3 regions of the Exiguobacterium sp. U13-1 genome follow, and region 2 is predicted to be linked to each of the others. Evidence: a T-box and tRNA genes for the amino acid it is inferred to sense, from the RefSeq annotation. Region 2 holds a T-box; the other regions hold tRNA genes.

Evidence for each region. The T-box of region 2 lies ahead of argS (arginine--tRNA ligase). A T-box ahead of a tRNA ligase gene usually reads a tRNA of that ligase, here a tRNA-Arg.
Region 1: it has a tRNA-Arg gene. The T-box ahead of argS (arginine--tRNA ligase) is inferred to sense a tRNA for this amino acid. The anticodon was not compared.
Region 3: it has a tRNA-Arg gene. The T-box ahead of argS (arginine--tRNA ligase) is inferred to sense a tRNA for this amino acid. The anticodon was not compared.

Annotation. Positions count from the first base shown of each region.
Region 1 is NZ_CP015731.1:2,947,523-2,953,097, reverse strand. Features, by position in the region: gene ESP131_RS15345 (gluconeogenesis factor YvcK family protein) at 1-905, shown strand, start outside; gene whiA (DNA-binding protein WhiA) at 902-1,858, shown strand; gene ESP131_RS15335 (hypothetical protein) at 1,941-2,177, shown strand; partial or broken gene clpP (ATP-dependent Clp endopeptidase proteolytic subunit ClpP) at 2,298-2,882, opposite strand; tRNA gene ESP131_RS15325 (tRNA-Arg) at 3,065-3,140, opposite strand; gene ESP131_RS15320 (RNA polymerase factor sigma-54) at 3,295-4,437, shown strand; gene ESP131_RS15315 (glutaredoxin family protein) at 4,428-4,688, shown strand; gene ESP131_RS15310 (sugar-binding transcriptional regulator) at 4,804-5,575, shown strand, end outside.
Region 2 is NZ_CP015731.1:233,053-238,627, reverse strand. Features, by position in the region: gene ESP131_RS01270 (alpha/beta hydrolase) at 1-646, opposite strand, end outside; gene ESP131_RS01265 (GGDEF domain-containing protein) at 662-2,338, opposite strand; T-box leader at 2,468-2,686, shown strand; gene argS (arginine--tRNA ligase) at 2,747-4,429, shown strand; gene ESP131_RS01255 (hypothetical protein) at 4,460-5,065, shown strand; gene ESP131_RS01250 (metallophosphoesterase family protein) at 5,128-5,575, opposite strand, start outside.
Region 3 is NZ_CP015731.1:2,705,482-2,711,056, reverse strand. Features, by position in the region: gene ESP131_RS14120 (acyl-CoA thioesterase) at 1-206, shown strand, start outside; gene ESP131_RS14115 (phosphocarrier protein HPr) at 272-535, shown strand; gene racE (glutamate racemase) at 622-1,428, shown strand; gene rph (ribonuclease PH) at 1,429-2,184, shown strand; gene ESP131_RS14100 (XTP/dITP diphosphatase) at 2,181-2,774, shown strand; gene ESP131_RS14095 (metallophosphoesterase family protein) at 2,780-3,289, shown strand; tRNA gene ESP131_RS14090 (tRNA-Arg) at 3,363-3,436, shown strand; gene ESP131_RS14085 (hypothetical protein) at 3,539-4,063, shown strand; gene ESP131_RS14080 (hypothetical protein) at 4,092-5,075, shown strand; gene tig (trigger factor) at 5,186-5,575, shown strand, end outside.

The DNA.
Region 1 (5,575 bases), 490 kb from region 2:
CCATCGTCACGGTCGCCGATGACGGCGGCAGTTCTGGTCGGCTGCGGACGGAATTCAACATGTTGCCGCCAGGCGATATCCGAAACGTCATCGTCTCCTTATCAAAGTCGGAGACGTTGATGGACCGAATCATGCAATACCGGTTCGAAACAGGGGAAGGATTACACGGGCATTCGCTCGGAAACCTGATGCTGACAGCAGCGACTCAGCTTTGTAACGGTTCGTTCGTCGAAGCGATTGGCGTCATGGGACAACTGTTGAACGCAGAAGGAAAGGTCTATCCGGCGACGGAACGGACGATCACGTTATGTGCCGAGTTCGAGGACGGAACGATCGTCAAAGGCGAGTCGTTGATCCCGAAGGTTGGCAAGAAGATCGAACGGATCTTCCTCGAAGAACAAGATGTCCGACCGGTTCCGGAAGCGATTCAGGCAATTCTTGATGCCGATGTCATCGTCCTTGGTCCGGGTAGTCTCTATACGAGTATCATCCCAAATGTCCTGATCGATGAGATCCGGGAAGCAATCCAACAATCGTTAGCTCCGGTCGTCTATATCTGTAACGTCATGACGCAACCCGGCGAGACGACGGCGTTCACAGCCAATGAGCATTTAGCGGCACTCGAACGCTTCCTTGGACAAGGCGTCGTTGATACGATCATCGTCAACAACGAATCGATCGATGCGAGTTACCTGAAGAAATACCAGAAGGATCACGCTGACATCGTCACCTATAATGAAAAACAATTCGAGCTCGCTGGCGTTGAAGTGCTGGCAGACGATATCGTCGATTACAATCATCACTTCATCCGTCATGACTCAGATGCCGTCGCAAGCCTCGTCATGCGAAAGGTGTTGTCGATTCGACGGATGCGTCAACTCGAAGGAAAGGAGGAGCTGACATGAGCTTTGCCTCAGAAGTCAAAAAAGAATTAACGCAAATTCCGATCACCGATCACGAGATGAAGGCAGAACTCGCGGCACTCGCCCGGATGAACGGTGCGATCTCGTTCGGTCTCGGACGTGGTCTGACACTCGATATCTCGACCGAGAATGCCTCGATTGCTCGTCGGATCTACTCATTGCTGAAAAAAGCATACGGGGTCCATCTCGATCTGCTCGTGCGGAAGAAAATGCGTCTGAAAAAGAATAATGTCTATATCGTCCGCGTCAAACAACAAGCGGACAAGATTTTACAAGACCTCGGGATTTTAGGGGAAGGGTTCACGATGATTCGTTCCATCAGTGACACGATCCTCAACGACGAACGCAAAGCGCGCGCGTATTTACGAGGAGCGTTTCTCGCCGGGGGTTCGCTCAACAATCCGGCGACGTCGTCGTATCACTTGGAGATTTTCAGCTTATATGAGGAGCACAATGCGGCGCTCCGTGGTTTATCAAACGTCTTTGATTTGAACGCGAAGGCGATCGAACGGAAAAAGGGACACATCCTCTACATCAAGGAGAGCGAAAAGATTTCCGATTTCCTCAAGCTCGTTGATGCGACACAATCGATGCTACGGTTCGAGGACGTCCGGATCTTAAAAGACATGCGTAACTCGGTCAACCGTCTCGTCAACTGTGAGACGGCAAACCTCAACAAAACGGTCGGTGCGGCATTACGCCAAGTCGAGAACATCAAGTTCCTTGAGCGGACGGTCGGGCTCGATGTCTTACCGGATAAGCTGAAGGAAATCGCGATCTTGCGTGTGACCCATCAAGACGTGACGTTACAAGAGCTCGGAGAGATGGTCGAAAGCGGCTCCATCTCAAAATCAGGGATCAATCACCGGTTGCGGAAGATTGATCAAATCGCTGAAAAAGTACGAAATGGAGAGTCGATGACAGGGGCTTTATAAGAGGGTCGCTTGCGGGATGAACCATAGTCTACTATAATATATAGTCGATGCAACTAAATGTTCGAATTAAGGAGTTTTTGAAATGGCTAACGAAAAGAAACGTATTTCGCTGACAGTCGATGCGAAGTTTGATGAAGTGTTAACAAAAAAAGCAAAATCAATCGGTGTACCGAAAAGCACACTCGTTGCGTTTGCAACATCTTTATTCCTGAAACAATTACAAGCAGAAGAAGAGCTTTCGCCACATGCGAACGCGATCTACTCGCTGATTCGTGAAAACCACGATATCGTTTCAGACATCACAGACTTGATCGACTGATCATCGACCTCTCGTTCTATAAGGAACGGGAGGTTTTTTTGTATGCAACGATAACCGACAAGGCTTCGCTTTCCTATGGATACAAAAAAAGTGCCTCCCGAAGGAGACACTCTGGATGACTTATGCACGTTCCATGACGCGGTCGATGAGACCGTAGTCAGCAGCAGCTTGTGCTGACATGAAGTTGTCACGCTCTGTATCGCGTTCGATGACTTCAAGTGGTTGTCCTGTGTTTTCAGCCATGATTTTGTTGAGGTGCTCACGCATTTTGATGATGCGCTCCGCATGGATTTTGATATCCGATGCTTGACCTTGTGTACCACCGAGTGGTTGGTGGATCATGATTTCAGCGTTTGGTAACGCGAAACGTTTTCCTTTTGCGCCTGCTTGGAGCAAGAACGCACCCATCGATGCTGCCATACCGATACAAATTGTTGAAACTTGTGGTTTGATGAAGTTCATTGTATCGTAAATCGCCATACCGGCAGTGATTGAACCACCTGGGCTGTTGATGTAAAGCGAGATTTCTTTATCTGGATCTTCTGCTGCTAAGAACAGAAGTTGGGCAACGACTGAGTTGGCGACGTTGTCGTCAATCGCGCTCCCAAGAAGAATGATGCGGTCTTTTAGCAAACGTGAGTAGATATCGTAAGCACGTTCCCCGCGGTTTGTTTGTTCGATGACTGTTGGAATTAACATAGTCTTTGCCTCCTTATAGTTGGTATGTAGCTTCCTATTCGACTTATCCTTATCATAATCCTTTGGTCAATATTGGTCAAAAGATACGATGCGACTTTTAGGTATTTTTCCATTACAAGGGCAAACGAAACATATCAGTATAGAAAAAAGGCAACGCCATTGCTGGCATTGCCTTGTAGTTGAATAAATGGTACACCCGGAGAGATTCGAACTCCCGACACCTGGTACCGGAAACCAGTGCTCTATCCCCTGAGCTACGGGTGCATCTGATGTACTGAACAATTAATAGTATAGCGACATTTTTTCAGAAAAGCAATAGGGAAGCATGACTTTTCTTTTCTCTAGCGACTTAAGAGAGGTTCAGAGCACGTTTTTTAAAACGTTTCTTCTATAATAAGAAGTGGGGGGAGGGGAATCGATGGATCAACGCCAGGAACAGACGCAACAGATGACGTTATCGGCGTCACAACAGTATCAGTTACATGTGCTTGAACAACCAGCGTCAGAGCTCGAGGAGGAATGGCGACGGTTGAAACGACGGTTGCATCGCCATTACCCGAATCAGGTTTCGCTAGAGGTCGAGCAGATGGCGGGACATTTGGCATCTTATGAAGACGAGCTTCTTGCACAAATACGTTTAGAATCAGTCAGACAGGAAATAGGATATATGGCGGAACAACTCATCGTGTATTTAGAAGCGGACGGTTTATTGCGGACATCGGACGAGCAGCTCGCTGCATCCTTCTCGACCGATGTCGCAACGATTACAGAAGCACGGACACTCTTACAACAATGTGAACCAGTCGGCATCGCTGCCCGTTCGGAACGCGAGTGCCAATGGTTACAGGCGATCGAGCTAGACGACGCGGAATTGATCGGACTGACGAATCGGTTGCGACATGAATCCGCAAGTCAGGTGTTCGCTCAGTTCAGTGAACAGGACCGGACACGATTGCGAAAACAATTGACGCGGTTGAGCCGGACACCAGATCTTCCAAAAGAAGAACGACCGGTGACAGCAGAAGCACGGATTCACCTGTTAAATGGAGAACTTCAGATCGACTGGATGACACTCGACACGGATCAGACGTGGCTCGAGTTAAAAGAGGCAACGCCTTTTTTGCGCGCGTACGAACGACGCCGTGTCACGATGCATGCGATCCTCTCGGTCTTGCTTGAGCGACAAGAACGCTGGTTCAAGGGAGAACTGCATCTTGAGCCATTGACGAAAAAACAAGTCGCTGAGGCGACGGGGCATCATCCGTCAACGATTGGTCGAGCGATTGCTGCGAAGTATGTCGAGACGGTCCACGGTCTCGTTGCCCTAGAAGACTTGTTCGTCTCACGGACGACAACCGGAGATTCGAGTTTTTTGATTAAACGGCGGATCGCCGAATACATTCAACATAGCGATCGTCCGTTAAGTGATCAGCAATTGACAGATCGCTTGCAAGCAGACGGTCTGACAGTCGCGCGACGGACGGTTGCGAAATATCGGGCAACGCTTGGTTTAACGAAAAAAACGATGCAGCAAAGGAAGGCGCAATCAGAATGGGATTAAAACGACACAGACACTTAACACTCTATTCACGTCCGGGATGTACGCTATGTGAAGAGGCCGCCATCTTACTCGACTTCGTACTCGATGAGTTTCCGGAATGGACGTTCGAGGAAGTCAACATCGATCAGGATGAAGCGCTCAGTCTACGGTTCTTATACGAGATTCCCGTCGTCATGCATGACGGTGAAATCTGGAGTTATGGCAAATTCGAGACAGAAACAGTAAGAAAACGCTTACTTCAAAAAACTTGAGAAACGAGACTTGCAAGGCGAGAAACGGACTGTTATGATAACGGTGTACCAAGTGGGACACGTTATGACATGCGGGACAAAAAGCGTCCAGCTACTTGAGAGGAGAGGGAAATACATGATTCGGCAGTTAGTCCAGATCCAAAAACGAATCGTGCCTGATCTGATCGAAGAAATGCAGACACGCTACGACATCCTTCATTATGTGCGACTAATGCAACCGATCGGACGACGTACACTTGCGACAAGCCTTGGCTTGACGGAACGCGTCTTACGGCGGGAAGTCGACTTCTTGAAGCAGCAAGACCTCCTAGAGGTCGCAACGCAAGGGATGTCCTTAACGGATGAAGGACGAAACGTTCTTCGCAGCATGCACAGCATCATGGGAGAACTCGCAGGGATCTCAGACATGGCGAAAGCCTTGAAAGAGAGACTCGGGGTACGGGACGTCGTCATCGTACCGGGTGATTCCGATGAGACCTTCTGGGTACAACGAGACATGGGACGGGCGACCGTCGCACGACTCAAACGAGAGCTTTCTTCAGACCATCACAATACGATCGCTGTCACAGGCGGTACAACGATGGCTTCCGTCGCGGCGATGATGTCGCCGGACAAGGAACACCGTCCAATGACGTTCGTTCCGGCACGCGGAGGACTGGGAGAAACGCTCGAACTACAAGCGAACACAGTATGCTCACGGATGGCGTCACGCGCTCAAAGTGATTATCATCTGCTTCACATCCCGGACATGGTCAGCACAGAGACTTTCGTCAAGATGATCGAAGAGCCGAGCATAAAAAATGTGCTTCAAATGATTAAAGGTGCTTCAATCGTGGTACATGGAATTGGTGAGGCGAAAACGATGGCAAAACGTCGTCGCGCGTCTG
Region 2 (5,575 bases):
TCGTGTGTAAATAATCTGTCTCGGTCATCGGACCGCTCACTTCTTTAGTACCAACATCCATATAACAGCGATGAGCGGCAGATAGAGACGGACTACGCTCGATGAATTCAAGGAGTGAGGAAAAGTTTGCCCATCCGGCAGTCGACAAAGCAGCGACACGCGTGATGACTTCCGGATATGCGAATAAACCATAGAGCGAGATGACACCACCCATCGAGCTACCGATCATCGTCGTATCATCAGGACGTGTCGCGTAGTTGGCGTCAATATATGGTTTTAACTCGCGGATAATCCAGTCCATGTAGACCTTACCGTTTCCCCCGATTGACGTCCGGTGCGAGGGATAGGCAGTCCGCATCAGTAAAGCTTCGTCACTCCAGGGGGCGTAGTCATCGTAACGATCCATGCCGTCTTCTGGACTGTCAATCGCAACGACCATTGCCGGAATTTGTGTCTGTTGTAGTGCAAGATGAATCTCCCAGCCTTTTCCGAACGAGGCGGTTTCTCCACTAAAAACATTTTGTCCATCGTGCATATAAATCACCGGTAAGGCTTCGTTCGGATCTAAATGGGGCGGACGATGAATCCGAATCGTCCGGTGGGCTTGTGATGTCGGTAGCGTCATTTCAATTTCTGTAATCGACAATAGAGTCACGACCTTTCAAAGGTTTGCATAATGCGCGGTACAGTTGCGTCCGTTGTGTTTTCCGCCGACATAGAGTGCATGGTCGGCTTGACGTAACGACTCTTCGAACGTCCGTTGATACCCTTCTTCCACTGTATCAATTCCGAGGCTGACGGTTAAGGACAGTCGGTGACCATCGACGAGGAAGGGACGATCCATGACCGCATGGCGGACCGTCTCGGCAATCTGGATGGCAGCCTCTTGACTACCATTTCGTAAGAGAAGTACGAACTCCTCCCCGCCATAACGAGCAGCAAAGACCTCATCATGTTGCAATTGGATCGCTTGGATACGTCGACCGAGTTCACGAAGGACAAGATCGCCTACTTTATGACCGTACGTATCGTTGACGCGTTTAAAATGATCAATATCAAACAGGATCACGGAGAGCGGATAGCAGTCAGCAGCAAACTCCTGCCGACCATGTTCATAAAAGGCACGGCTATTTGGTAATTCGGTCAAAGCATCGGTCCGACTTTCCGTGTAGAGTTGAACCGTTTCACGAGAGCGCTCTAAGACACGACAAAAGATACGGAGCAGACGAGATAACTCATCGGCATTCGTCGCATCATAGGCATCTGCGACTTGATGGAACAGGATGATCGAGACATCGACCTCTCCGCTCGTAATCGAAGGAATCGCCAGCATCGAGTGACGATCGACAGGCAATCCGATTTGAATATCGTTGCCCCAGTCGCACCGAAGACCATAGATGATCGGGGTATGCAAATCGTCGGCTGTCAAGGAATGAAACAGTGGTAATACATCAATCGGTTGTTTCGTCCGGATGTTATAGATGACTTGTTTTCGCTGTTGTTGGATTGAGATCCAACCTTCAGAAAACGGTAGCAGATGCGGTAAATCAAGGAGTAACGAATCAATCGTCTCGCGTTCAAAGCGGGAAATCAACAAGTGTTCCTTCGCATCATCAAATCGTTTGGCATTATCATTTGCTTCAAGCGAATCACCACGCTCTTGCAACAGACGTTTGAACAAAAAGAGAATCAAGGCGGAAACCGTAGCCGCGACGAGTGGACTCTCATCGTAAAACCAGATCCCAAGTAAAGCGCTCAACATGCTGATTCCGTAGACGAGGGATTGCAACTTCACGAGACGGCGCCAATCGTATTTCAAGAAGAGGAAGCGATTGACGAACAGACATTGGAAATAAGAGACAAGGAAAACGGTGATTAAAAAGCCGGTGAAAGGAATCAAGGCTTTCGTATACGTAAAGTTTGAGCCGATCGGACCACCGAGCGCATAATACGCAAAGGCGGGAAGCGAGATATAGACTAAATCGAATAGGGCGTTGATCGGGTAGAGGTAGACGAAACGTTTCCAGCGAATCGCTTTTCGGTGAGACATGAATTGAAAGACGAGAATACCGATTTGGCTTAAAATCAAGGCGTACGTTAAACCGTAATTGAGGAATAAAAATAAGATGATTCCTTCTTGGAATGTATAGTAAATGCCACCACGACGGACATTATCGAACTGAAACAGGAGAACGAGTCCGAATAAATAAAGCGTGTTGATGATGGAGACAGAAGGATGGAAGGTTGGTGGATGAACGATGCCGATCACTAATAACGTCAAGGCGACGAGACCGAAGACGATCCAGCTTGTCCGGGCTACATGTTGGTAGTAGCGCATGAAACATCCCTCCCCCTGAGAAGTATCTTTTATTCCTATACCCGAATTGTGGAAATTTTGATAAGCCATTTACCAAAAAAATAAGGTTGAGAGAAAAGAAAGAATTGCGTATAATGTGAAAGATATCGAATACAGTCGATGATGAAGAGAGTAACGGTTGATTTTCGTCAACTAGCGAATCAGGGAATGGTGGAAGCCTGAGGACGAACCGATCGTGAAACGCACTTCTGAGACGCTGCCCGATTCCTGATGGAAGAGGCGTAGCCGGGGGAACCCCGTTATCCCCGAACAAGGTGGGTGTCAAAATGACACCAAGAAGAGTGGTACCGCGGTCATTCCGTCTCTTTGCGCGTGGCGCAAGGGGCGTTTTTTATTGCCAAAAAATCAATGAAGCAGGAGGAAATAAAGATGAGTTATAAAGCGCAGTATGCAGAAGTATTACATCAAGTCATGGAAGGTGCCTTATCGGTTGAACAAATCGAACAACTGATCGAGCAACCGAAACATGAAGATCACGGAGATTTGGCATTCCCATGTTTCATGCTCGCAAAAGCATTCCGTAAAGCACCGAACATGATCGCTTCAGACCTCGCAGAAAAAATCGATGCGCCGCTGTTCTCGAACGTTCAAGCTGTAGGTCCTTACATCAACGTTTTCTTGAACCGAGAAGTCGTCTCGCAAGAAATCGTCAATCAAGTCCTGACAGAACAAGAATCGTTTGGTTCGAGTGAAGCAAATGGGAAGACGATTGTCACAGATTTCTCATCGCCGAACATTGCGAAACCATTCTCAATGGGTCACTTGCGTTCGACAGTCATCGGGAACGCGCTCAACCAAATCTCACGTAAAAAAGGGTATGACGTCGTTGGTGTCAACCACTTAGGGGACTGGGGAACACAGTTCGGGAAATTGATGGTTGCTTACACGATGTGGGGTGAGGAAGAAGCGGTCCGTGCAGAACCAATCAAGGAATTGTTGAAATTATACGTCCGGTTCCACGAAGAAGCGGAAACAAATCCATCACTCGAGGACGAAGGACGTCTCTGGTTCAAAAAACTCGAACAAGGTGATGAGCAGGCGACGACGCTTTGGACATGGTTCCGTGAAGTCTCACTCGTCGAATTCAACCGTGTATATGAGATGCTCGGCGTCAAGTTCGATAGCTTAAACGGAGAAGCCTTCTACAACGATAAGATGCAACACGTCATCGATTTGCTCGAAGAAAAAGATCTCCTCGTTGAATCTGAAGGGGCAATGGTCGTCGATCTCGAAGCAGAAGGTATGCCGCCTGCTTTGATTAAGAAGAAAGATGGCGCAACGCTTTATGCGACACGTGATTTAGCAGCTGCTGTCTATCGTCTTGAAACATACCGTTTTGAGCAAGCGTTCTACGTCGTCGGTGGGGAACAAGCGCTTCACTTCAAGCAATTGTTCGCAGTCCTGAAGAAACTTGGATTTGAGAACGTCGACGGGATGCACCATGTTCCATTCGGTCTGATCATGAAAGACGGAAAGAAAATGTCGACACGTAAAGGTCGGATCGTCTTGCTTGAAGAAGTACTACAAGAAGCGATCGACGTCGCGAAGAACAACATCGCGGAAAAAAATCCGAATTTAGCGAATGCCGAAGCAACGGCTCGTCAAGTTGGTGTTGGCGCCGTCATCTTCCACGACTTGAAAAACGAACGGATGAATAACATCGAGTTCGATCTTGAGCAGATGTTGAAATTCGAAGGCGAAACAGGACCGTATGTCCAGTACACGAATGCCCGAGCGCACTCGTTGCTCCGTAAAGGTGGCTATGATGGCACACCATTCGCTGGTAGCGTCGATGATCATGCATGGGGTGTCGTCTCGATGCTGAACCAATTCTCGACGGTCATCGATCGCGCGTTCACACGTCGCGAGCCGTCAATCATCAGCCGTTATGTCTTAGATCTTGCACAAAGCTTCAATAAATACTACGGACATGTCCGTGTTCTCGAAGATGACGCAGCAAAACAATCGCGTCTTGCACTCGTCAAGTCTGTCACGATCGTCTTGACAGAAGGTCTTCGTTTACTTGGTGTAGGCGCTCCAGAAGAAATGTAAGACCAATCCACGAATAAGAAGAGGTAGATTATGAAGACTGAGACGAAAGAACGATTACAGCAAGCTGCTTCACAGATGAAGCAGGAACCTTTGGCAGAAACGGTCACCTTCATGGCTGATTTTCACGGGAAAGTCGCGGCTTGGTTACCGGGAGAGTCTGTCGATTTCGTTCACGATTTCGTGACGGCGCCGGAAGCCGAGTTGATTGCTCCGATCGAAGGAGACGCATTACGGACGAAAGACAATTTTGAATTCTTCATGCGCAAGAAACAGACGCGGAAAAAACTTGGGGAACTGTTGACGCTTTGGAAGTCGGCACGCACGACAGAGACGTTGAGTCAGATTGATGCGATCGGATTGAAGAAGTGGCTCGCACGTAATGAATTCCGTTCGGAAGACAAGCCGTGGGATTATTTGAACCGTCTGCACGTTCTGCTGTTCCTTGATTTGATGACGACGATCATCGACGATCATCAATTGACGAGTCTGCATGAGCAACTGGTTGGTACGACACCGGTTCCGACGAGCTTCGTACGTCGTCAAGGGGATGTCCGTCAAGTCATCGAAGCATTCGCGGAAGAAACGAACTTCACACAAGTAGATGTCGTCAAGGCATCACTTGTCCGGTATCTCTGATCAATAGGATGCACGAACAAAAGCCGTCGAGCCCTGTGCCCGACGGCTTTTGTCGTATCTTCTTACTTCGCCTGATGGAACACGATCGATTGTTGCTCTGAATCGTAAAGACACCATTCTCGTTCGAACACGACGGGCCCTAGATTGACGGCATACCGTTTTCCTTTGATGGATAAAGTTTGACCTAGTGGGCTCGGTTTGGCGATGCCATTTCGAAACAAGCCTCTGATGTGACTATGCCCAAAAAAGAGTAATGGTTCACGTTGTTGTGACAGATCGGGTAGAAAATTCCGCGACCAATTCAATTGATCTCCATGAATCAATAATGCCCCCTCGATGCGTTGTTTTCGCGGGCAATCGCGTAACGCATCGATGACAGGAGAGAGATGTGGTGGAACGAGCGACAGAATGCGTTCTTCTTGATTACCAAGTAAAGTCTTAAAATCAATCAGGTCTAAAAAAGCATCATCGAGCGTCACGACGAGGGAGAGCGATTCGAAAGAATAGCGC
Region 3 (5,575 bases), 740 kb from region 2:
GTACGCGTCTTGCCGTCTATGCCTATCCCGTACATGTCGGAAGTGCGTCGTGTGACGTCCATTATGCGGCATTTGATGAGCAAGGTGAACTGATGTTCACAGGACGGACATCGATGGTACAAATTGATCGTGCCGGGAAAGCATTCCCGTGGAGTGAAGCGTATAAAAATTCCTTGCAGAATCGATTCGAATCCGTTATCATTTGATAATGAGTTCACATATTCGAAAACGACTCACTAGTACGTTATTAGTGAAGGGAGATTTCTTAATCATGGAAAAAACATTCAAAGTCATCGCGGATTCAGGCATTCACGCTCGTCCGGCTACTCAGCTCGTCAACACAGCTTCTAAATTCCAATCAGACATCAACTTGGAATACAACGGGAAGACTGTCAACTTGAAGTCAATCATGGGTGTTCTTTCACTCGGAATCGCGAAAGATTCAGATATCAAAATCGTTGCAAACGGTGACGATGCTTCTGAAGCAATCACGACTCTTTCAGATATGCTGACTAGCGAAGGTCTTGCTCAGTAATCCTGTAATCGTACATTCTCGGACGCCGGTCTTGCACCGTCGTCCTTTTTTGTTACCATAGGAAAGAGAGAAAGAGGTGGAGAAGAGTGAATCGAGCGATTGGAGTACTAGATTCCGGAGTCGGTGGGTTGACGGTCGCACGTGAATTGATGCGACAGTTGCCCCATGAGCGAATCATTTATGTCGGGGATACATTGCGGTGTCCGTACGGTCCTCGTCCAGAAGAGGAGATTCGTGAGTTTACGTGGGAGATGATTGATTATCTCGTACAACAAGATGTGAAATTGATCGTAATCGCCTGTAACACAGCAACGGCTGTTGTTTTAAAAGAAGCGCGAGAACGTTTAAATATACCTGTCATTGGTGTCATTGATCCTGGAGCCCGTGCGGCAGTCAAAGTGACGCGGACGAAACGAATCGGTGTCATCGGAACGAAGATGACGATTACAAGTAATTCCTACGAGAAGGCGTTACGACATGTCGAAGGACAAGTCGTCGTCGAATCGTTAGCCTGCCCACCGTTCGTTCCGCTCGTCGAGTCGATGCAGACGGACGGTACTTATGTCGAACGTGTCGTTGCGAATACATTACGACCTTTAATGAATTATGATATGGACACATTGATCCTTGGGTGCACACATTATCCACTCTTAGCAGATGTCATTGGACGGGTCATCGGACCAGGCGTCCAACTCATCTCTTCAGGGGACGAGACAGCACTTGAGGTAGCAGCACTACTTGACTACAATACGATTTCAGCAGATGTGACACAAATACCGGAACATCGTTATTATGCGACAGGCGATATTCGCTCATTTGATCAGATTGCAACGGATTGGCTCGATCAGCCAATCCACGCAGAACGCATCGTGCTTGGAACGGAGGAAGACTAAATGCGAATAGACCAACGAACAGCGGAGAATCTCCGTCCCATTCACTTATCGGTTGATATCAATAAACATGCAGAAGGTTCGGTTTTAATTGAACTGGGCGATACGAAAGTCCTCTGTACGGCGACCGTCGAGGAGAAAGTACCACCATTCCTTCGTGGTAAACGCCAGGGCTGGATCAATGCTGAATATTCGATGTTACCACGAGCGACGGCTCAGCGGACGGCACGAGAAGCCGTCCGCGGCAAGCAGACGGGACGGACGATGGAAATCCAACGTCTCATCAGTCGCTCGCTTCGGGCAGTCGTTGATTTAGAGAAGCTTGGGGAACGAACAATCTGGATCGACTGTGACGTCATTCAAGCAGACGGCGGTACACGAACAGCATCGATCACCGGTGGATTTCTAGCGCTCGTCCGTGCAATCGATCAATTGATTCAAGCGGGAAAACTGACGGATACACCAATCAAAGAGGGTATCGCAGCTATTTCGGTTGGAATCGTCGAGTCGAATGTCTTGCTCGATTTATGCTACGAAGAGGATGCTGCGGCGGAAGTCGACTTCAATCTCGTCATGACCTCATCGGGTAAAATCGTCGAGATGCAAGCAACAGGAGAAGAGTCGACATTTTCCCGTCAAGAGATGCTCGAAATGCTCGAACTTGGGGAAAAAGGAATTAAGGAGCTGATTAATGCTGGCCGTGAGGCACTCGGTGTCTCTTGGTGGTATGTAGGAGAAGAAGTGGGGGAACATAGATGAAGGTCATCGTCGCAACACACAATGCAGGTAAAGTGAAGGAACTTGAAAGCATGCTGGGTCGTCTCGGTTATACGGTCGAATCGTTACTCGATCACGCCGATGCTCCGGAAACGGATGAAACAGGTGAAACATTCGAGGAAAATGCACTCTTGAAAGCAACAGAGGCAGCAGCCTACTTTGGTCACGCGGTACTTGCTGATGATTCAGGACTTGAAGTTGACGCTTTAGATGGCGCTCCCGGCGTCTACTCAGCACGCTTCGCGGGTCTTGAAAAGTCGGATGCGGCGAACAATGCTCTACTACTTGAAAAGTTAGAAGGTATTCCGGAAGAGGAGCGGACGGCGCGCTTCGTTTGTGTACTCGCGCTAGCAAAACCAACTGGTGAGACATTGACGGTTCGTGGAACGATGGAAGGGCGAATCGGTTTTGAAGCGGCGGGTTCGAACGGTTTCGGTTATGATCCATTGTTCGTCACGGCAAGTGGACAAACGGCTGCTGAGTTGACGAAAGAAGAAAAAGCGATGATTAGTCATCGTGGCAATGCATTGCGTAAGCTCGAACAGGACTTAACTACTTTCTTAGGAGTGTGATGAAGATGAGAGCGTTGATCGTTAGTGATAGCCATGGACTAGAACAAGAACTGCTTACGATATTCGAACGTCACCAAGACGTGGATTTGGCATTTCATTGTGGGGACTCCCAATTGACGCGCGACATCGAATCATTATATCCATATCGTGTTGTGCGAGGGAATTGCGATTACGGACACGATTTTCCGGAAGAAGTCATGTCGGAAATGGATGGTCATACCATCCTTTGTGTCCACGGACATCGTCAGGACGTCAAATACAGTCTAGATGTCTTGCAACATCATGCGAAGGAAAAGCAAGCGGACATCGTCTTATATGGTCATTCCCATGTTGCGAAGGCTGAATATCGGGACGGCGTATTATTCATCAATCCAGGTTCAATCCGGATGCCACGCCATCGACCAGACAAGACGTATGCGATTCTTGAAGTGGATCAAAACCGTTATTCTATCGATTTTCTCGATGTGAACGGCGATCGAGTGAATGCCCTGCATCTGGACGGAACATTTTTGTAATAAAATAAATGCAATGTTTGTAATGTGATTGACACGAAAGAATTGTTCTAGTATAGTTTATTCGTGTTGACACGTCCCAATAGCTCAGCAGGATAGAGCAACGGCCTTCTAAGCCGTCGGTCGGGGGTTCGAATCCCTCTTGGGACGCTATAATTAAAATAGAGACTGCCCTTACGAGGGTGGTCTCTTTTTTTTATTCCGATTTTCGATTATAATTAAGGTATCATGAACTCGAAAGGGATGAATGCAATGTGGAAGAAAGTTGGAGCAGTCCTCGTACTAAGTACGTTTCTTGCTGGATGTAGTGAGATTTCAAATACAGTCGACGATGCAAAACAACAAGTCAACGATGTAAAAAATAGTGTCGATTACGCTGGAGAACTTCAAGGCATTGCGAAAGATACGGCACAAGTCACGTCAGATTTGTCGGCTTCCTTGAATGAGGCTGCTACGACAGCGCGTGAATCCGCGACCCCTGAACAAGCACTTGATCAACAAATCGAAAAGTTGAAGGAAAACGGAACGATTGATCAGTTCAATCAAGAACTGGATCAAATCGATCAACGATTAGCGGGACTTGAAAATCCACCGCAAGAATTGCAGAATTTAAGTGCAAAACTCGAGCAGTACGTGAATCAGTCGGAAGACATCGCTCGATTACTTGAAGCTGACGTCTCATTAGATACGTTGAATCGATTAGGAATCGAGCAGGCGGGACAACTTCAAGAAGCGATCACGAACTGGACGTCTTTACTCGATCCATTTACGAAATAAGAAGTTGAACATGAAGGAGTGCCGGAATATGGGGACATCGCGCTGGATGGAACATGAACTAGAAGTAGAACGAGCACGGATTCTTCGTTTGCCCGCTTCTAAACAAGAACAATTGATTATGGAATTAGAGACTGACCAATTGACAGGAGAAGATGTATTACACCGGCTCTATGTCATTCAACCACTCTTAATGCATGACCGTGAACGATTTGAAACAGTGGCAGAACGATTTCTTGAAGTCGAGGGTGTCGAGCAAGTGCTCGCACTCTTTCTTTATGAACTCGGAGAACGGTATCCGATGAAACTCGCTTTGCGCTCAGCGTCACCGTATCTGCCTTATGAGCTCGCGCTTCGATTAGATGAAGTCAAACAACAGATGCGTGTTCGAGAACAAAAGCCGGCAGTTCAAAACAACCCTGTTGCACAGCGTGAAGTAACATCAGCAACGGAATTGATGCATGTGTTGCGACATGGCAGTTGGGTCGAACAAATGCGTCATTTGACCGGTATGGAATTTGAACGGACAACTGAGCTCATTGCATACATCACGCAGAAATATCTTCAGGCGCAAGAGACAGAACATCAAAGTCTACTCGTCATTGATCAGTTATTAGGAAATGTGCTTCATCACGTGTCATATCCGATAAGCATTCATGTGCCACACTTAGGTGTAGACTGGACGATTTCGTCACGCGAAGATTTAGAAGAAATCCTGGTGGTACATCAACAGGAGCAACAAGCGTTACTCGCATCGATGCATACGTTAGAGCGAATGGATCCGTTCCGAGCATTGCTCGTCTTGCGATCGGATCAACTGATTCATTTTGAAGAACGAGAACGAATCGGATCAGACATGGAGAAGTGGCTCACAGCATGCGAAGAACTCGCAGGTCTAACATTTGAACGTGAAGAACCGGAACGTATCCTCAGTCCGCTGGCGAAGCGGTTATATCGAGCGGCACATATCCTTTATCCAGAAGTCATCGCATTCGAGCAGATTTACTTCGATTGAGACATCTGGAAACGATTCGTTCAACAGTGGTAATCGTCAGAACGATTGTGCTATAATGTGACTTGTTGTACACACATGTACGCTAATTGACAATTTTGGAGGGACTCAGCATGACTGCAAAATGGGAAAAACAATCAGGTAGCCTCGGCGTCCTCACGTATGAAGCGCCTGCTGAAGCATTTGATAAAGCGGTAGACCAAGCGTTCAAGAAAGTCGTTAAGACTTTGAACACACCTGGTTTCCGTAAAGGAAAAATGCCACGCGCAATGTTCAACAAAATGTACGGTGAAGAAGCACTGTACCAAGATGCACTCGATATCCTTTACAAGGACACAATAGAAGGTGCAGTCGTCGAATCAGGAATCGAGCCAATCGCGCTTGAGAACATCGACGTTGAAACACTCGAAAAAGGCAAGCCAGTCGAATTCAAAATCACGTTCGTCATCGAGCCAGAAGCTACACTCGGTGAGTACAAAGGTCTTGAGTACACAGCAGTTGAA